Regions from separate parts of the Synechococcus sp. R6-7 genome, predicted to be linked through region 2. Evidence: predicted binding sites of a transcription regulator. Region 2 holds the regulator's gene; each other region holds the start of a gene.
What was found. Region 2 encodes NtcA, which controls nitrogen genes in cyanobacteria. Its sites were predicted from a motif close to GTANCNNNNGNTAC; they were not measured.
Positions count from the first base shown of each region.

Region 1: the regulator NtcA is predicted to act here: its motif matches at 1,395-1,408, upstream of NW815_RS05325 (ferredoxin--nitrite reductase).
Region 3: the regulator NtcA is predicted to act here: its motif matches at 2,182-2,195, upstream of glnA (type I glutamate--ammonia ligase).

Region 1 covers NZ_JANSHS010000155.1:261-10,654, forward strand. Annotated here, with positions in the region: gene NW815_RS05315 (hypothetical protein) at 1-117, shown strand, start outside; gene NW815_RS05320 (CAP domain-containing protein) at 134-1,273, shown strand; gene NW815_RS05325 (ferredoxin--nitrite reductase) at 1,466-3,013, shown strand; gene NW815_RS05330 (CmpA/NrtA family ABC transporter substrate-binding protein) at 3,076-4,398, shown strand; gene ntrB (nitrate ABC transporter permease) at 4,544-5,503, shown strand; gene NW815_RS05340 (nitrate ABC transporter ATP-binding protein) at 5,576-7,567, shown strand; gene NW815_RS05345 (ABC transporter ATP-binding protein) at 7,606-8,448, shown strand; gene NW815_RS05350 (Uma2 family endonuclease) at 8,482-9,063, shown strand; gene NW815_RS05355 (molybdopterin oxidoreductase family protein) at 9,150-10,394, shown strand, end outside.
Region 2 covers NZ_JANSHS010000377.1:814-7,188, forward strand. Annotated here, with positions in the region: gene psbV (photosystem II cytochrome c-550) at 1-203, opposite strand, end outside; gene NW815_RS11105 (hypothetical protein) at 525-1,412, shown strand; gene NW815_RS11110 (Card1-like endonuclease domain-containing protein) at 1,423-2,331, opposite strand; gene NW815_RS11115 (hypothetical protein) at 2,219-2,692, opposite strand; gene NW815_RS11120 (M61 family metallopeptidase) at 2,764-4,614, opposite strand; gene ntcA (global nitrogen regulator NtcA) at 4,888-5,562, shown strand; partial or broken gene eno (phosphopyruvate hydratase) at 5,801-6,375, shown strand, end outside.
Region 3 covers NZ_JANSHS010000375.1:5,454-9,214, forward strand. Annotated here, with positions in the region: gene NW815_RS11050 (DUF4278 domain-containing protein) at 1-368, shown strand, start outside; gene glnA (type I glutamate--ammonia ligase) at 616-2,040, opposite strand; gene trxB (thioredoxin-disulfide reductase) at 2,508-3,761, shown strand, end outside.

The DNA of each region.
Region 1 (10,394 bases), on a different contig from region 2:
CAGCTTTTGGCGGCCTTAGCCCTGTTTGCCTGTCTGGGCTTGTTGCCTGCTTGTGGCGAGAGCAGCAGCAGCACCGTCAGCCCCCCCAGCATCACCCCCACCCCCACCGGCTCATAATTCGGCTGGTTTTTGCATGCCCTTGCAGCGGTTGCCCAAGTTGGTTCAGCCTTGGGCTTTGAGGATCGCGGGGATCTTTTGTCTTTGTCTGCTGGCGGCCTGTGGAGGATCCCCTACCTCGATGGAGCCACCGCGGGCAGGGGAAGTGCCGATTGCCAGCTTCCTGTGCCGGTTGGATCGCCAGACCCGCAGCTTCACGGGGCCTATTTACGCCGAACAGCCCCAGGTTGCTACCTGCAACCCCGGTCGCCTTACGCCTGCAGCAGCCCAAAAGATGATGGATCGGCTGAATTTTCTACGGCTGTTGCACCAGTTACCGCCGGTGAAGCTCAATCCTCAGTTCCTAGAAGCCGCCCAGCAAGCGGCCTTGATGCAGGTAGCCAATGGTACTCTCAGCCACCAGCCGCCCCCTTCTTGGCGCTGCTTTACCCCTGCTGGGGAGGCGGGATCCCGCTTCAGCAACCTGGCGGTTGGGCCCATCCTAGAGCTGAACGGCCCCGATCCAGGCCGGGTGTTGGCGCGGCAGGTGGACATCTATTTTGCCGAGCCAGGTCGAGAAAACTTTGTGGATGTGGGGCATCGCCGCTGGAACCTGTATCCTCAGTACGCCCAGGGGGCCTACGGCATTGTCTTTGACCCACGGGCTGGACGGGTGACCCAGGCCAACGCCAACTGGATCTTCGGTTTTGACGAGTCGGTGCCAGATCCAGAGTTCATCGCCTTCCCGGAGAAAGACGGCTACCTCTACCGCCTAGAAGGGTTTTCCGGCCAGCCCCTGTCTGCCTACCGCTGGTCTTTCTCGGTGCCCAGCCGTGGCGGCAAGGCTGATCTCAGCCAAGCCCAAGTCCGCATCACCGATGCCCTCAGCGGCGAGCCGGTGCCTGTTGGAGATCTCCGCGTGGGGGATCCCGCCTTTGGCCTGGAAACTTTGACCTACTCCGTGGGTTCGATCCAGCCCAATCGCAACTACACCTTTGAAATTAGCGGCATTCGCCTCAACGGTGGCCCCCCCCGCAGCTACCGCTACACCACCGCTCTCTACGACTGCGATCCCCAAACTTCCCAACGGCCCGCACCCCTCACCGAAGGGCTGGGGATCCCGCCCCGTCTGCTCTGGCAGATGGAGCCTTTCAACTCTTTCAACCCTCTCAACTAGCTTTTCCTCACCCCCAGCCCCTTTCCCAAAGGGGAAAGAGGGGTCTGCTGCTCCTGGAAGCCTGACTTTATGCATAAAGCGCAATTCGAGAATGACAAAACTGCATAACCTGTTACAAAGTGTAACTGCCAATACCAAAGTTAACGGTTCGTCATCGCTAGGGTAGCCAGTGTTCACCCCACGGCAGCGATCATGGCGAACCAATTTGAACGCCTCAAAAGCGAAAAGGATGGGCTGGCGGTCAAGGCCGAGCTGGAGGCGTTTGCCCGGATGGGTTGGGAGAACATTCCTGAAGACGACCGGGATCACCGCCTCAAGTGGCTGGGGATCTTCTTTCGCAAGCGCACCCCAGGTCAGTTCATGCTGCGGCTGCGCCTGCCCAATGGGATCCTAACCAGCGGCCAAATGCGCATGTTGGGCGCAATCATCCACCCCTATGGAGAACAGGGCGTAGCCGACATCACCACCCGGCAGAACCTGCAACTGCGGGGCATCCCCATCGAGGAAATGCCCCAGATCCTGGGCTACCTGAAAGAGGTAGGCCTGACCAGCATCCAGTCGGGCATGGACAACGTGCGCAACATCACGGGATCCCCTCTGGCCGGTATTGACCCGGACGAGCTGATCGACGTGCGCGGCCTCACTCGCAAGGTGCAGGACATGGTTACCAACAACGGCGAGGGCAACCCTTCCTTCAGCAACCTGCCGCGCAAGTTCAACATCGCCCTCTGCGGTTGTCGTGACAACTCCGTGCATGCGGAGATCAACGACCTGGCCTTTGTACCTGCCTTCAAAGAGGGCAAGCTGGGCTTCAACGTCCTGGTGGGCGGCTTTTTCTCGGCTCGCCGCTGTGCAGAGGCTATCGGCCTGGATGTCTGGGTGGATCCCCGCGATGTGGTTCCTCTGTGCGAGGCGGTGCTGCTGGTCTACCGGGATCACGGCCTGCGGGCCAACCGGCAAAAGGCGCGGTTGATGTGGCTCATTGACGAGTGGGGCCTAGAGAAGTTCCGGGCGGCTGTGGAGCGCCAGACGGGCCACCCTCTGCTCAGGGCAGCGGAAAAAGATGAGGTGGTCTGGCACAAGCGGGATCTGCTGGGGGTGCATGCCCAGAAGCAGCCGGGCCTCAACTTTGTCGGCCTGCATGTGCCGGTGGGGCGGCTCAACGCCCTGGAGATGATGGAGCTGGCCCGCTTGGCGGAGGTGTACGGCTCCGGAGAGCTGCGGCTGACGGTGGAGCAGAACGTGCTCATCCCCAATGTGCCCGACTCCCGAGTGGCTTCCTTGTTAAAAGAGCCGCTGTTGAAGAAGTTCTCCCCCAACCCAGGGCCATTGCAGCGGGGGCTGGTGTCCTGTACGGGCAACCAGTTCTGCAACTTTGCCCTTATCGAGACCAAAAACCGGGCTGTGGCCTTGATGGAGGAGCTGGAGGCGGAGCTGGAGATCCCCCAAACGGTGCGCATCCACTGGACGGGCTGCCCCAACTCCTGCGGCCAACCCCAAGTAGCCGATATCGGCCTTATGGGCACCACTGCTCGCAAGGACGGCAGGGTGGTGGAGGCCGTGGACATCTACATGGGGGGAGAGGTGGGCAAAGACGCCAAGCTGGGCGAATGCGTGCGCAAAGGGATCCCTTGCGAAGACCTCAAGCCGGTCTTGGTGGAGTTGCTCAGGGAGCACTTTGGGGCCAGGCCGCGTCAGCATCCGTCCGCCGCCCAGGCTTCTGTTTTGGTAACCCGCTAGCGGTTCTGTTGCCGTCCTGAAAGTTTTTCTTTACTTCGTCGTTGTAAATCTTGGAGGTTTCGATGTCTAAGCTGTTCAGCACTTCCTCTCCCGTCTCCCGTCGGCAATTTTTGGCCGGGGTGGCTGCTCTCACGGCTGGGGCGGCCACGGCTGGGATCCCGCGCGCCCAATCGCAATCCTTGGGCAAAGGCTACTGGGTGGCGCAGGCCGATACTCCCGAAACCACCAGCGCCAAGCTGGGGTTCATCGCTCTAACCGACGCGGCCCCCCTGATCATCGCCAAAGAAAAGGGGTTCTTTGACAAGTACGGCATGAAGGACGTAGAGGTGGTCAAGCAGGCCTCTTGGGGCACCACCCGCGACAACTTGGTGCTGGGATCCGCCGCCGGCGGCATCGATGGGGCACACATCCTCACCCCCATGCCCTACCTCATCACCACCGGCAAAGTTACCGATGGCAAGCCGGTGCCTATGTACATTTTGGCCCGTCTCAATCTGGACGGTCAGGGCATCAGCATTTCCAACCAATATCGGGATTTGCAAATCGGCCTGGATAGTTCCCCCCTCAAGGCCAAGTTTGCCGAGCTTCGAGCTGCCGGCAAAGATCCCAAATGTGCGATGACCTTCCCTGGTGGCACCCACGACCTATGGATGCGCTACTGGCTGGCCGCAGGCGGGATCGATCCCACTAGCGACGTCTCCGTCATTGTGGTGCCGCCGCCGCAGATGGTGGCCAATATGAAATCCAGAACCATGGAAGCCCTCTGTGTGGGCGAGCCTTGGAATGCCCAGCTGGTGAACCAAAAAGAGGGGTATAGTGCCCTCACCACCGGCGAGCTGTGGAACGGCCACCCGGAAAAGGCCTTTGCCCTGCGGGCCGACTGGGTGGATGCGCACCCGAAAGCCACCCTTGCCCTGTTGAAAGCGGTGCTAGAAGCCCAGATCTGGTGCGACCAGATGGAAAACAAAGAGGAGATGTGTCGCATCATCGGCGACCGCCGCTGGCTGGGGGTGCCTGTGCCCGATATCTTGGGCCGTTCTCGGGGCACTTTTGACTACGGCACCGGCAAGGTCGTTGAAAACAGCCCCCACCTGATGAAGTTCTGGCAGAACTACGCTTCCTACCCCTTCAAGAGCCACGATCTCTGGTTCTTGACCGAAAACATCCGCTGGGGCTATCTGCCTGCCGACACCGATACCAAAGCCTTGGTGGAGCGGGTGAATCGGGAAGAACTCTGGCGAGAAGCTGCCAAAGCCATTGGTCAGGGGGCAGCCATTCCCCCCAGCACCTCTCGAGGAGTGGAAACCTTCTTCGACGGGGTGCAGTTCGATCCCGAAAATCCTGCCGCCTACCTGGAGAAATTGGCGATTAAGAAGCTGGCCTAATTTCCCAACTTTCCCCAGCAAGTTAGCTGCAAACCCTCTGTCCAGGAGAGAAGGGATCCCCGAATCCCCACAAAGAGTGTTCACCTGAAACCCCTTCTCTCTTGGGATCCTCTTAAGTTGACTTCAACCTTACTCCCAGCAAGCCATGAGGATTTTCCACTCTGCCCTACAGTTGGGCTACCACCTCTTTCGGATCCTGCTTCCCCTACTGGTTGGCCTAGGCCACTGGCTGCTGAAAACCAGCCCAGGCTTTGTTCTTCAGTCCAATGCCGGGCTCCACTCCCCGGCCAGCTCTGCATCTTCTTCTGCTTGGAGGCAGCGAGTCCAAATCCACCAAGTGCTGCGCCGCGTTCTTTTGCCCACCACGGCCATTTTAATAGTGCTCGTTCTCTGGCAAATTGCCTATAGCCGCCCCGGAGCCAACTTGCCCACCCCTCTCCAGGTTTGGCAGGACACCTGGGATCCCCTCATTAAAGATCCCTTTTTTGACTATGGCGGCAATGCCAAAGGGCTGTTCTGGCAAATTTGGGCCAGCTTGCGGCGGGTGTTCATTGGGTTTGCCCTGGCCGGCTTGGTGGGAGTTGTGGGCGGCATGATCATCGGGGTCAATCGCTGGCTGTACGAGGCTTTGGATCCCATTTTTCAGGTGCTGCGCACGGTGCCGCCTTTGGCCTGGCTGCCGATTTCTTTGGCTGCCTTTCGAGATGCCAACCCTTCCGCCATTTTCGTAATCTTCATTACGGCCCTCTGGCCCATTTTGATCAACACCGTTGTCGGCGTACAGCAGATCCCTCAGGATTACCGCAATGTGGCGAGAATTGTGCGCATGTCCGGCTGGAAGTACTTTTTCAAAATCGTTTTCCCGGCAACTGTGCCCTATATTTTTACCGGCTTGCGCATTGGGGTGGGCTTGTCTTGGCTGGCCATTGTGGCAGCGGAAATGTTGATTGGCGGTGTGGGCATCGGGTTCTTCATCTGGGATGCCTGGAATAGCTCCCGCATCAGCGAAATCATTCTGGCTTTGATCTATGTCGGGATGGTGGGTCTTCTGCTGGATCGCATCACGGCTTGGATTGGCTCGCTGGTGGTGGCTGAGGATCGCTAAATGAGCTTGGCCGAGTTTTAGATTGGTTGCTGACAATTTCTCCATGCTCTCAGAAATCATCTCAGGGGAATCATGAAGACCCAGCCTTACATTGAAGTGGATCATGTCGACAAGGAATTTCTCCTCGACAACGGAGAGGTCTATCCTGTCCTGAAAGACATCCACCTGGAGATCCAAAAGGGGGAATTTGTCTCGTTGATCGGCCACTCCGGCTGTGGCAAATCGACCCTACTCAACATCATCGCCGGCCTGGAAAAGCCTTCCCGCGGAGGCATTCTCCTGGAGGGCCGACAAGTTACAGATCCCGGCCCAGATCGCATGGTGGTGTTTCAGAACTATTCCCTGCTGCCCTGGCTGACGGTGCGGGAGAACATTGCCCTGGCTGTGGACGAGGTGCTGGGATCCCTTCCCAAAGCGGAGCGGGACCGGATTGTGGAAGAGCACATCCGCCAGGTGGGGTTGCAGGGGGCAGCCGACAAGCGACCGGCCCATCTGTCAGGAGGGATGAAACAGCGGGTAGCCATTGCCCGGGCTTTGGCCATCCGTCCGCGGGTGCTGCTGTTGGATGAGCCCTTTGGCGCTCTGGATGCCTTGACGCGCGGCAACCTGCAGGAGCAACTGATGGAGATTGCCCAGGCGGAGCAGCTCACCTGTGTCATGGTTACCCACGATGTGGATGAGGCGCTGCTGCTTTCGGATCGGGTGGTAATGATGACCAATGGCCCGGAGGCCCGCATTGGCCAGATTTTGCGGATCCCTTTTCCTCGGCCCCGCCATCGTTTGGAAGTGGTGCGTCACCCCGACTACTACAGCCTGCGGGGAGAGATGATCTACTTTCTCAACCAGCAAAAGCGGGCTCGCCAAAAAACGCCTGTTCGCGTGGCCATTGCCAAACACGGCCTGGAGAAGGTCAATTTGGAGGTTGGCTTTGTGCCCCTCAACGACTGCGCCCCGCTGGTGGTGGCGCAGGAAAAAGGCCTGTTTCAAAAGTACGGCCTGGAGCAGGTCACCCTGGTGCGGGAGCCAGGCTGGAAGACCATCTGGGAAGGGATCCGCTCCGGTCGGCTGGATGCGGCCATGGTGGTGGCCGGGATCCCGTTGGCCTCCACGTTGGGGGTGGGGGGAGTTCCGGTGCCTTTGATTACCGCGCTAACCCTCTCCCGCGGCGGCAACGCCATTACCTTTGGGCGCAGACTTTTGGAGCGAGGCGTTCAAAGCCTGGCGGATTTTCGCCAATACCTCAACCACACCCCCGACACAGTCCACACCCTGGGAGTGGTTCATCCGGCTTCCATGCAAAACTTCCTGTTGCGGCACTGGCTGGCCGGTGGGGGGGTGGATCCGGATCGGGACGTTACGTTGACGGTGATCCCGCCGCCGCAGATGGTGGCCCACCTCAAGGCCGGCAACATCGATGGCTACTGCGTGGGCGAGCCCTGGAACTCCCGCGCCGTGCGGGAACAGTTGGGATTTATCGTCACCACCACCCCTGAAATCTTACCCAGCCACATCGAAAAGGTGCTGACGGTGCGCCAGGATTGGGCGCAAAACTACCCCCGTACCCATGTAGCTCTGGTCAAGGCACTACTGGAGGCTTGTCACTACTGCGATCAGCCGCAGCACCGTTCTGAGATCTTGGAGTGGCTGGCTCAGCCCCAGTATGTGGGCGTGGCCCTGGAGGATCTGCAGCCGGGGTGGACGGGTATTCTGCAGCGGGGAATTGCCGATGAATCCCAAGCCCTCACCGGTTTTCACCAGTTTGCCAACGGGCGCAACACCTGTCCGGAAAGATTGGAACACCTCTGGATCCTGACGCAGATGGCTCGCTGGGGACTCTGCGCTTTTCCCCGCAATTGGGTTTCGGTTCTCGACCAAGTTCTGGACAGCGAAACCTACGCCCTAGCCGCCAGAGAACTGGGCCTTCCGGATCGGGCCCACGACCGCGGAGCTTTACTCTTTGCCGATGGATCCCGCTTTGACGGAGAGGATCCCGTTGCTTACCTGGAGTCGGTGGCCATCCGGCAGGATCTGAAGCTGCAGGAGTACCGGCTCAGCGAAGTTTAGCTTTTGTTACCTTAAACTCTCGATTGGAAAACACCATGATGACCAGCTCCCGCACGTTCTCCTCACCGCTATCTTCTGCTTCTCCGGTTGCAGGACTGCCCCTTCTTTGTCTTCAGAATGTGGGCAAGACCTACTTCACCTCAGCAGGGCCCTTCGTTGCGCTGGAAAATATCAATCTGGAAGTGGCCGCCGGTGAGTTTGTTTGCATTATCGGCCACTCGGGTTGTGGCAAATCCACCTTGATCAACATGGTGGCGGGTTTTTCGACTCCCACTTCGGGATCCATTACCCTCAAGGGCCAGCCCATCACCTCCCCAGGGCCAGATCGGATGATGGTGTTTCAACATTATTCCCTTTTGCCCTGGCTGACGGCTTTTGAAAATGTTTATCTGGTGGTGGATCAGGTTTACCCAAACAAATCCCGGCGGGAGAAAAGGGAAATCGTTGAAGAACACCTAGAATTGGTAGGTTTAGCAGAGGCAGCCCACAAGCGGCCCAAGCAGCTTTCTGGAGGCATGAAGCAAAGGGTTGCCATTGCCCGCGCTCTTGCCGTTCGTCCAGAAGTTTTGCTGTTGGATGAGCCTTTTGGGGCCTTGGATGCCATTACCAAGGAAGATCTACAAGATGAGCTGCTGGCCATTTGGCGGGATCACCGCTGCACAGTTTTGATGATTACCCACGACATCGACGAGGCTCTCTACTTGTCAGACCGTGTGGTGATGATGACCAACGGCCCCGCTGCCCATATCGGCGAGATCTTGACCATTCCCTTCGAGCGACCGCGCATCCGCTCCCGCATTATGGAAATGCCTGAGTTCTACGAATTGCGTAACCGCGCCCTTGACTTCCTCTATCGCCGCTTTGCCCATGGAGGGGATTGAGCTAGGGTTCAAAATACTTGGAGAGGGAAGTTGATGGCCACTGCTCCGGTTCAGGTAGTTCCAACCGATCTCCCAATGGAGGAGCGGGTCTCTAGCTTGCCCAAAACCCTTGCCGACTATCTGGCCAATCCAGTTGCCCAAACCAAATGGGTAGATGGCTACATTGTGGAGAAAGTGGGGCAAACCTTAGGGCATGCAAAGATCCAAACCCGACTTCTCTTCCGTTGGCTCGGTTATGTTGAATGTCTGCCAGTGGGGGGTATGGTTTTGGTGAAGGCTCCCTGCCAAACGACAGGCAAAGTCAGAAGACCTGATGTTGCCTACCTGTCTCCAGATTTAATCCAGCAATTTGGAGAGGATATTGCCACTTTGCCGCAGAGCTATCCCCTCACTGGAGAGATCCTCTCCCCAACCGACTCTGGAGAGGACATTTTCTTGAAAGCCCAGGAGTATCTCAGCTCCGGTGCGCTGGAAGTCTGGCTGGTTTTTCCCAAAAGCAAATTTATTTTTATCCAGACTCAGGATCGCCACCTTTGGCTAACCGAACAAGAGACTGCCAAAAGCCAGGTTGTATTGCCCGGATTTGAGATCCAAGTGGCCGATCTCCTCGGCTAAGAGATCCTTAACCTGATGGCCTATCGGGATCCAAAATGCAAGACACTTATCCATCCTGACAGGGATCCCCACTCATGGTGACCGCGATGGAGTCGGAAAAAGCTGTCATCAAAACCCTATGTCCCTATTGCGGTGTGGGATGTGGATTGGAGGCGGTTTCGACAGCCTCAGGTGACTGGAAAATGAGAGGCGACCGGGAGCATCCTTCCAGCTTGGGGATGGTCTGTGTAAAGGGGGCTACGGTTCTGGAGGCAGTTGGTCGAGATCGGCTGCTCTCTCCCCTGTTTCGGGAGAGCTTGGATCAGCCCTTTCGCCGCATTTCTTGGGATCAGGCTTTTGAGGAGATGGTTTCTCGGCTGCGCTGCCTCAAAGACAACCCTCACTCCATGGCTATGTATGGATCGGGGCAGTTGCTCACTGAAGACTATTACGTTGCTCAAAAGCTCATTAAGGGCTGCCTGGGCACCAATAATTTTGACACCAACTCGCGCCTGTGCATGTCCTCGGCCGTCTCGGCCTACACCCAATCCCTGGGATCCGATGGCCCCCCCTGCTGCTACGAGGATCTCGATCTCTGCAATCTGGCTTTTCTGGTGGGCACCAACACCGCCGAGTGCCACCCCATTCTTTTTAATCGCTTGAAGAAGCGGCACAAGCCCGGATCCCCCCTCAAAATGGTGGTCGTGGATCCCCGGCGCACTCAGACAGCAGAAGCTGCCGATCTCCACTTAAAAATTCGCCCCGGTACGGATATCGATCTTTTCAATGGGATTGCCCATTTGTTGTTAAAGTGGGGATCCATTGCTGCTGATTTTATCGAGGGCTGCACCCAAGGTTTTGCTGAATATGCAGCTTTGCTGGCCGATTATGAACCGCAGATTGTGGCCCAGCGCTGTGGAATTGCAACTGAGGACTTGATTAAAGCGGCCAAGCTTTGGCAGGGATCCCAAAGGGTTCTCTCCCTTTGGTCGATGGGCCTAAACCAGTCCAGTGAGGGCACCGCCAAGATCACCAGCTTAATCAACCTGCATCTCCTGACCGGGCAAATTGGCCGACCGGGGACCGGCCCCTTTTCCTTGACCGGCCAGCCCAATGCCATGGGTGGTCGAGAGGCAGGGGGGTTATCTCATCTGCTGCCGGGATATCGGCTGGTGAGCCATCCCCAGCATCGGGCAGAGGTGGAGCAGGCTTGGGGTTTGCCCGGCGGCTCCATCTCCCCCCACCCAGGGCTGAGGGCTACCGAGATGATTGCCGCTCTGGAAACCGGATCCCTGCAGTTCTTCTGGATTGTGGCCACTAATCCTTTGGTGAGCTTTCCGGATCTGGAACGG
Region 2 (6,375 bases):
AGCTTCTTCCCTTTGGCCAACTGGGCTTCGGTAAAGGTAATAGACTCAGTTGGCGACAGAGCCACTGCAGGAATATCCCTAGCTGCAAACACTGGAGCCAGACCCCAGCCAAACCCAGCCATCAACGCAGCCAACAGCAGGACAAGCAACCGACGACGCGCTGGCGCAAACACCTTCTGAAAAGAAAAAGCTTTGCTAAACATGGTTCTCCGTAGATCAGCCTAGAAAGAGGAGAGGTGGGCTCCACTCCAGCCACAAACCCGACAACAGGATCAAGAATAGACCATTAAGAGATCATTTGCAGATGGGATCCGGGATAGTTTCCCAATGGTTCCATTTGCCTTTGGTGTTAAGTTTGATTACGGAGCTATGGCCTGTTGGGAGTCTGTTGGCCGAGAGCTGACTTGGCCACAGCCCAGTCGAGAGAACTGAGCAGGTAATGAGCAGGTAATATAGAGCTTGGCTTGCTTGCCTGGCAACCTCAGAGCAGGAGAATACGGCAGACTCCGTTCCAGGTTTTCCCCATGTCCTCTATCCGATTCCAGCCGTTGCGGGTGGCTTTCACCTGTGCGGATCCCAGTCAAGTGCAAATGCCCGTTGCCGATTTGCTGGCGGCCTTGCCGGCCTCACCGCTTCTGACCTACACAGACCCGGAAGCAGCGGACTTGCGGGTAGAGCTGTTGCCCGATGCCACTTATCACTTTTACCGGCGGGGGGAAGAGGTGGCTCTGGCGGCCTTCCGGATCCCGGTGAAGAAGCTACTGGCCCTGCCTCGCAAGCTGGTGCGGCTGTTGGAGCACGTGGCTGCTTTTGGTAATCTTTTGAACCTGCAACCTGCCAGCGATGCGCTGAGCAGCATCTTGGAAGTGGAATTTCTCCAACTGGAAACCCCGGCCAGCAGCTCTGCCCCTGCCGAAGTGAGCCCCCTGCCGCGGGATCCCCAAGGGAAAGTGCAAATCCAAGCAGGCCGCAACCTGGCCATTGCCTTGAGAAACAGAGCCCCCACTCCAGTGCATGTTTATGTCACCGTCTTTGACGAGCGGCGGTACAGCGTGGATTTGGTTTACCCCTATCAACCAGATCTGCCTGCCCGTTTACGCCCCAACGAGAGCCTGCTGATTGGCTCTGGCCCCCGCTACCTGCTGCAGATGCAGCTGCCAGAAGGAACAGACGTAGCGGTGGATCGCTTCAAAATCTGGGTCAGCAGCACCAGCATGCAGCCAGGCATTATGGTGATGCCCCCTCTGGGGCAACGGCTGGAACCTCCCTCAGAAGATCCCTACGGGGCCGGATCCCGCCTGGATCGGGAAGTCCGGCTGGCCATTCTGGGCAAAGCAGGCAGCACTCCCATGCCAGCTTTTGCGGAGGATCCCTGGTGGTGTATGGAACAAGCTGTCAAGATTGTAGCCTAGCTAGCTTTTGTCAGGTGCTCTTTCGGACATGACTTTTCAGAATTTTGATAAAGGTCGGCTCAACATCGTCAACGCCGATTACTGACAGCTTATAACTGGAAGACAGGCTAATTTTCTTATCCTGATCAACATCAGTCAAGACTACAAAAGCCTGATTCTGCTGAAGACCAAGACTGGAAGCCAACCTAGAGTACTTGTCTATACTTTCATGATAATCACCCGTTTTGGATTCTACCCAGTAAAACTTATCATTGACATAAAAGAATAAATCTATTTCAAAATCATTTCCATCCGGCAAAGTAACTTGAGTATTCATGATGTAAGAAAAACTGATCTTTTTGCCTTGCTGACTGGCAATCTTTACTAGCTTTTCTTTGACATATCGCTCCAGCCATCCTCCTGATAGAAAGTTCAATGCATTTGGGTCTCTGCTCGGCTTTGCTTCTATAGATCTAGGAGACTTCAAATAATGGTACTCCTCCAAGAAGGCGATACTATAGAGCATATTCGCAAGTTGGCAACTATCTGATACTACCTGGTTTGGCTCGTCTTTCAGAATCAGGGAGAAAGCCTCTCCTTCGTTCATGTTTGACTTTATCGACTTGTAGAGTTTTCTAATTGAATAATATCTATCTCCCATAAAGTTGGATATCTGATTTAGCTTGCTGTTCAGTTTGCTACCAACCCTACTTGCTTCCTTGGTTTCCAAGCTTTTAATTCTTATTCCTTTAGACCACAGAAACAGAAATAAAGCTAACCTCAACTTATCACGGCTGATATGATCAATGACTTCCTGGGAACTTTCCTCAAGCGCTTTGACAACAGCAACTTCTTGTGAGTCCCAACTTACTGCTTGATTTGTCGCTCGATTTTCCAGAATGGCTAGCTGATTGTTCAGTTGCTGGCCATGTTCGGCCAACTTTACAGATATAGCTTGTAGAAGATATAGCTTGTAGAAGGTCTCTGCCCCAGTCCTGTAGCAAGCTTTGCTGGCTGTCAGCAAGGCGAAATTTAAACTCTTCAAGGGTAGCTTGGACGGCCTGTAACTTTTCCTGTAACTTTTGAGAAATCTTGTCTACCAATCCTTCGCTCAACTTGATGAGTGCTTTGTCCGGGTTGTTGAGTTCTTGGCTGCGTTGGCTTAGCTGCGAAGATATATCTCTGATAATCTCTCGTTTCCAGATTTCCAGTTTAGGACTGGCCCCATACTGGCGAGCAACGTAAATGCCTACCGAGAAACCAACAGCTGCCCCAATCAATAAAACCAAAACTAAGTCCATCAGATACTCCTGTCCTCTGCTGCTGTTACTTTTCTTTCCAGTTAACTGGATTACCTGCTTGCCTCAACATGCTAGGAGGAGATAGGTGAATTTTCAAGCAGATGGGGACCTGCCTCTGACCGAAGCTGGGCGCCGACAAGGGATCCCAGCCAGCCTTGCTGAAGAGCTTCTTGAGCAGGAGTCAGTTCAGGCAACACCTCCAACGTGTAGACATCGGGCCGAGGGGGATCCAACGGGATCCAGAAATGTTTCAACTGATCGGCTTGAAAAACGCTCAAACAAATGATCTGGTGGGGCTGATAGGCCGTCAAGCGTTCCGCCAAGTTGGCAGCGCTCACCCTGAACCCATCCAGGGCCACCAGCTCATCGCCGGCCCAGATGCCTGCTTTTTGCGCCGGGGATCCCATCTCTACTGCGCTGATGCGATTGCCCTCGCCGTTGAAATTGAGGCCCAGGTATGGGATGGGGTTGGGGCGGCTGAAGTGGGCTTTAAGGGTGAGGCCAAAGGGGTGTAGGTAAGTGTTGTAGTCTAGCTCTTCCGTGCCTTCCACATAGGCTGCGAAAAACCGGCCAAGATCGGCACCGGCTGCCCGCTCAAACGTCTCCCGCAAGTCTTGGTCGCTGTAGCCCTTCCCTGACCGACCAAAGCGCTGCCACAGATCCTGCAAAGCTGTATCCAGGGATCCCTGACCGCCGGAAAGGTGGCGAATGTGCAGATCCAGCAGCCAACAGACCAAAGCCCCTTTTAAGTAATAAGAAACCTGGCTGTTGAGGGTGTTTTCGTGGGGGCGGTAGAGTTTGATCCAGGTGTCGAAGCTGGATTCCCGCAGCGATTGCACGGCCCGGCCCGGAGTACGCTGCAAGCGACCAATCTGTTCGGAAAGAACTTTTAAAAAATCGCCGGCACTGAGGATCCCTGCCCTCAATAAGATGACGTTTTCGTAATAGCTGGTCGCCCCCTCACAAAACCACAGACATTCCAGATAATTTTCCTGGTTGTAATCGATCTTTTCCAATGCCAGAGGACGCAGACGCTTGACATTCCAGGCATGAAACAACTCGTGGGCCAGCAAAGACAAAAAGCGCCGATAGGACTCCGGCTGATGCAGCTCCAGCCCAGAGTAAAGAAGGGTGGTGCTGTACTTGTGCTCAAGGCCACCAAATCCTCCCGGCGACAAATGCACAATGAACCAGTAGCGGTCATAGGGTAGCCCACCAAAAAATGCGGCTGTGGTTTCGACAATGGCCTTGGCATCGGCAACGGCCCGATCGACATCCAGAGTGCCCGACCCCCAAACCACAAGGTAATGCGGGATCCCTTCCACCTCAAACGATTGCATCCGATGCAGGCCCACCTCCACCGGGCTATCCACCAGCTCGTCATAGTCCTCTGCCACAAAAGACTGGCCGGAAGCGGGATCCTCAGAAGGAGAGGTCAAGGGCCGCAAACTGGTGGCGATGTGCCAATCCGGCTTGGGGGGGATCACCGTCAAAGTGTAGGGTTCCCGCTCGCGACCGGGCACGTAGAGGAAGAGCGCTGCCCCGTTGAAATAGGCGTGGGTCAAATCCAGATGGTTCGTGCGCACCGTCAGCTCATAGGCATAGACCCGGTAGCACACCTTCACGGCAGAAGAACCCGGCGGATCGATCTGCCAGGTGTTCTTATCCACCTTCCGCCAGGCCAAAGGGATCCCTTGCTCAGTTGCCGCCTGAAACTCCTGCACATGACGGGCATACTCCCGCACCAAGTAGGATCCCGGCGTCCACACCGGCAGTCGCAGCCGCAAAGGCACCTCTGGATCCACCTCTTGGATCTGCAGTTCCACCTCCAGCAGGTGATTGGCCGGATCCGGCATCCGCACCGTGAAATGCTGGCGGCTCAGTTGAGAAGGTGCAGCAACGATAACCTCTGGGATCCCCATAGAACCCACCCTACCCTCTACTGCCAAGGGCTGGCGCAGCCCCCAGCGGCAATGGCTCCTATCCTAACCTCTGCCTTTGGCTGGAGAGCAGCAACGAGACTTAAAAACGTAGCACGTGCTACAAAGATGCCTGGGCAGAACCTTCTACTTTAGGGTAAATCTTGGTATCATCATCGATTCTGAAGTCAATGGGTTGCAACCTAGCCTAATGCTTCTAGATTGATCTTAGTAGGTTGATCTTAGGTATAAACTGACCTTAAAAGGTTGATGAGTATGGCGGTGGCCGTAGCGGAAAAATCTCTGATCACAGCCTTCAAGCAATTGGGAGGCCCTCACCATCCTCCGGTTATCGAAACGTTTGAGCGCGGGAAGACCATTTTTTTTCCAGGGGATCCGGCGGAGCGGGTTTACTTTTTGGTGAAGGGAGCCGTTAAGCTCTCGCGGGTCTACGAAATGGGAGAGGAAATCACCGTTGCCCTCCTGCGGGAAAACAGCATCTTCGGCGTGCTCTCCTTTATCACGGGACAGCGCTCCGACCGCTTTTATCACTCGGTGGCTTTTACACCTACCGAGTTACTCTCTCTGCCGATCGAGCAGGTGGAAAAATCCTTGCAGGAGAACGCCGAACTGGCCATGTTGCTGGTTAAAAGCCTGTCGTCTCGTATCTTGCAAACGGAGATGATGATCGAGACGCTGGCTCATCGCGACATGGGATCCCGTCTGGTCAGCTTTTTGTTGATTCTCTGTCGCGATTTCGGGGTGCCTGGCCCAGATGGGGTCACCATCGATCTCAAGCTGTCTCACCAGGCCATTGCCGAGGCCATTGGCTCAACCCGCGTCACCATCACCCGCCTGTTGGGAGAGCTGCGCAAGAAGAAGTACATCTCCATTCACAAGAAGAAGATCACCGTACACGACCCGATGCGGCTGAGCCATCGCTTTGCCTAGAAGGAAGAGGAGAACACCTCCTGAGCAGCACCTTGCCCAGGCAAACCCCGCTCGACGGCTGGTTGAAGCTCTGGCCGGCCTATGTTCAATCTACTGCTGCAGCCTTGAAGAATCTCTGTGCCCGAAGGACAGACTTAAAGTTTTCTGGAAGCTGACCGGATCGCGGGCAAGAATCTACTAGTCTATGGGGGGATCTGGCTTTGGCCAGAGCTATCTAGCCAATTGCTGAGGTGTAACTGTGGAAACGGCCATCGAGTGGATTACCGCCCATGAGATCCTCGACTCGCGAGGGCGTCCCACCCTAGAAGCCCTGGTGGGTCTAGCCAATGGAGCAACGGGCTTGGCGCAGGTTCCCAGCGGTGCCTCGACCGGTACCTTCGAGGCCCATGAGCTGCGGGACGGGGATCCCAAACGCTACGGCGGTAAGGGTGTGCTGAGGGCGGTGGAAAACATCCTTGGCCCCATCCAGTCGGAGCTGCAGGGAGAAGATGCCCTCAACCAAGCCCGTATTGACCAGTTGCTGATCGACCTGGACGGCACCCCCAACAAGTCCCGCCTGGGGGCCAACGCTATTTTGGCAGTTTCTCTGGCGACAGCCAAAGCGGCTGCGGAAGCAGTGGGCTTGCCTCTTTACAAATACCTGGGGGGGCCCTTTGCCAACCTGCTGCCGGTGCCGCTGATGAACGTGCTCAACGGCGGCGCCCACGCCGACAACAACGTCGATATTCAAGAATTTATGCTTGTGCCCATTGGAGCGGCCAGCTTTCGCGAGGCGCTGCGCTACGGGGCTGAGGTGTTTGCGGTACTAAAACA
Region 3 (3,761 bases), on a different contig from region 2:
GGGGGCTGGACTGGCGGTTCCGCCATCTGACCAAGCCGGTGGTTTTGCCCACCAACCTTGACCTGCTCTATCGAGGTGTGGCTTATCATCCCAAGGCGGTCGAAGGATCGGCTCAACCCGTTCAGACGGCAGAGGCATCTGCCCCGGTGGCTGCTGCTGGCCGTTCTCACCTCTTGGACGACCTGTCTCGCCGCTTGATGATGAGCCATCAACGCTTGATTCGGATTCGCCAGCAATCCATGCTGCTCCGCGGTACAGAGCAGATTGGCCTGCATGTCAACGTGCGCAACTTCTGGAACCGCATCCAAGGAAAAGTGCATCCCACCTTCCGGCTCAACTACGACCGTAGCCGTGTTAGCATGAGCTAATCTGCCCGTAACTGTTGATGCTCTGGCATGAGCTCAGCGAGAAGGGATCCCGGCTGGGGATCCCCTTTTGGTTTCTGGGTTGAGCTTCCTCAGGTCGATGGACGGCACAGGACGCTTCAACGCTGGCACGAGGTGCTGTTGACCAAAAGTAGCTAAGTTGCCCAAGGGATCCACAGTTTGGGAGTGCCGTTTGCTCAGAAAAAACGGGATCCCATCAGGGATCCCGCTGCAGAATCGGCCACACCGCTTAGGCGTCGAAGTAAAGGGCGAACTCGTAGGGGTGAGGCCGCAGATTGATGGGGTTGATCTCGTTGTCGATCTTGTACTCGATATAGGTCTGGATCAGATCTTCGGTGAAGACGCCTCCCTCCAGCAAGAAGGCATGATCCTTCTGCAAGCTTTCCAGAGCATCCAGCAGGGATCCAGGCGTGGAAGGGATCTTGGCCAGCTCTTCCGGCTCCAGATCGTAGATATCTTTGTCCAAGGGCTCGCCGGGATGGATCTTATTCTTGATCCCGTCCAGGCCAGCCATCAGCATGGCCGAAAAGGCGATGTAGGGGTTGCAGGTGGCATCCGGGCAGCGGAACTCCAGACGCTTGGCCTTGGGATTGTTGCCGGTCACCGGAATGCGAATGGCAGCGGAACGGTTGCCCTGGGAGTAAGCCAGGTTCACCGGCGCCTCGAAGCCGGGCACCAAGCGCTTGTAGGAGTTGGTGGTGGGGTTGGTGAAGGCCAGGATTGCCGGGGCATGCTTGAGCAAGCCACCGATGTAGTAGAGAGCTGTCTCGCTCAGGTTGGCATAGGTGCCTTCGCTATAGAACAAAGGCTGGCCATCCTTCCAGAGGGACTGGTGGGTGTGCATGCCGGTGCCGTTGTCGTTAAATAGGGGCTTGGGCATGAAGGTGACGGTTTTGCCGTGCTTGCGGGCCACGTTCCGGATCACGTATTTGTAAACCATCATGTAGTCGGCAGCCGTGACCAGATCGGCAAAGCGATAGCCCAACTCCCCTTGCCCGCCGGTAGCCACCTCGTGGTGATGCTTCTCGATGGGCACCCCCAACTTGCCCATGGTCAGCAGCATCTCGGTGCGGATGTTTTGATGGGCATCGGTGGGCGGGGCCGGGAAATAGCCCTCTTTGTAGCGAGGCTTGTAGCCCAGGTTGCCACCTTTCTCCTCGCGGCCCGAGTTCCAGCGACCTTCGATGGAATCCACGAAGTAGTAGGCCGAGTTTTGGGTTTGGTCGAAGCGAACATCCTCAAAAATGAAAAACTCCGCTTCCGGCCCGAAGTAAGCCGTATCGGCAATGCCCGTCGATTGCAGATAGGCAACGGCACGGGCGGCAAGGCTGCGGGGACAGCGGCTATAGGGCTGGCCAGTGCGCGGCTCAACAATGCTGCAAGTTATGCTGAGGGTGGGCACCTCCAGAAAGGGATCGATCCAAGCCGTTCTGGGATCCGGCACCATGTACATGTCCGACTCGTTGATCGCTTTCCAGCCCCGGATACTGGATCCGTCAAAGGGAAGCCCCTCGGTGAAGGTTTCTTCCTTGATCATCGAGGTGTGGAAGGAAACATGCTGCCAGGTGCCAAAGATATCCACAAACTTGAGATCCACTATCTGGACGTTGTTGTCCTGGATCATCTGAAGCACTTCTTGGGGCGTGGATGCCATTACTCTCTCCTGATTGGGTTGCGGTTAAGACTGGGGGAACTGTGGCTGAAACAAATGGGATCCCAGCAGGTGATCCCCACGCTTCGACCCAGACAGGCCAAAAACGCTCACTCATCCTAGAAAGGCCAACACGGGTATTTTGTAGTTTCTGATACAAAATTCATTTGAGCTCCGCTTTCTGACCAAGACCAAATTGCTGGCCATCTCAGACACCTCTTTTCCTTCTGGCTTGGGTCAACCGGGATTGGGTGTTGGGGATCCAGAACTTGAGCAATGGCCGCCACCCTGCCAACCTCTGGGCAGAAATAACCGGATGGGGCGGGCAAAACCCTGCCCCGGTTGCCTGAGGCGAGCGAAAATTAGGATCAGCAGGCCCCCAGCTCGCCCGGTTTGCCAAAGGGTGTTAAGCTAAAGCGTAGTCGTTATGAGTTTGACTTTTAGTCCTGTTGCAGAAGGAGAGACATCGGATGGCAGAGCAAAATCGGGTTGAGAATGTGGTGATCATCGGCTCCGGCCCTGCCGGGTTTACAGCAGCCATTTACGCTGGGCGTGCCAACCTGAAGCCGGTTGTGTTTGAGGGGTTCCAGGCGGGCGGGATCCCGGGCGGGCAACTGATGACCACCACCGAGGTGGAGAACTTTCCGGGCTTTCCCGAAGGCATCACCGGCCCCCAACTGATGAAGAACATGCGAGCCCAAGCGCAGCGGTGGGGGGCGGAACTCTACACTGAAGATGTCACCTTCGTCGATTTAAGCCAGCGGCCCTTTGTCGTCCGTTCTGACGAGCGGGAATTGCGCACCCACAGCCTGATCATCGCCACCGGGGCCACAGCCAAGCGCCTACACCTGCCCGGAGAGGAGACCTATTGGAACCGGGGCATGTCGGCCTGTGCGATCTGCGATGGGGCTATGCCTATGTTCAGAGGGGTGGAACTGGTGGTCATTGGCGGCGGCGATACTGCTTGTGAGGAAGCCACCTACCTGACCAAGTTTGGATCCCATGTGCATATGCTGGTGCGGAGTGACAAAATGCGGGCCAGCAAGGCCATGCAGGATCGTGTTCTCAACAACCCCAAGATCACTGTGCACTGGAACACCGAGGCGGTGGAAGTGATGGGCGACGGCCTGCGCCTGACCGGGGTGAAAGTGCGGAACAACCAAACCGGCGAAATACGCGAGATGTCAGTGGGTGGCCTATTTTATGCCATTGGCCACAAGCCCAACACCGACTTGTTCAAAGGACAACTGGAACTGGATGAAGTCGGCTACATCGTCACCCGCCCGGGATCCGTGGCCACCAGTGTGGAGGGGGTGTTTGCCGCCGGCGACGTGCAGGATCACGAGTTTCGTCAGGCGATTACCGCTGCCGGCACTGGCTGTATGGCGGCCATGTTGGCAGAGCGCTGGCTCTCGGAACACGGCTTGGCCCAGGAGTATCACGTCCTTCCCCAAAGCCATCCTGAACCCAGCCCTGCTGCGACTTCTGCGGCAGAGTCTGCTGGGGATCCTGCTGTTGAGGAGGCCAGCTTTGAGGAGAATGGACAGGATGACTTAGACTTCAGCAAGACTTGCCATGAGGGGAGCTATGCCCTGCGGCGACTCTACCACGAAAGCGATCGCCTGCTCATGGTCAAGTACACCGCCCCCACCTGTGCCCCTTGTCATGCCCTCAAGCCGATCTTGAACAAGATCATCGATGAGTTCTCGGACAAGCTGCACGTG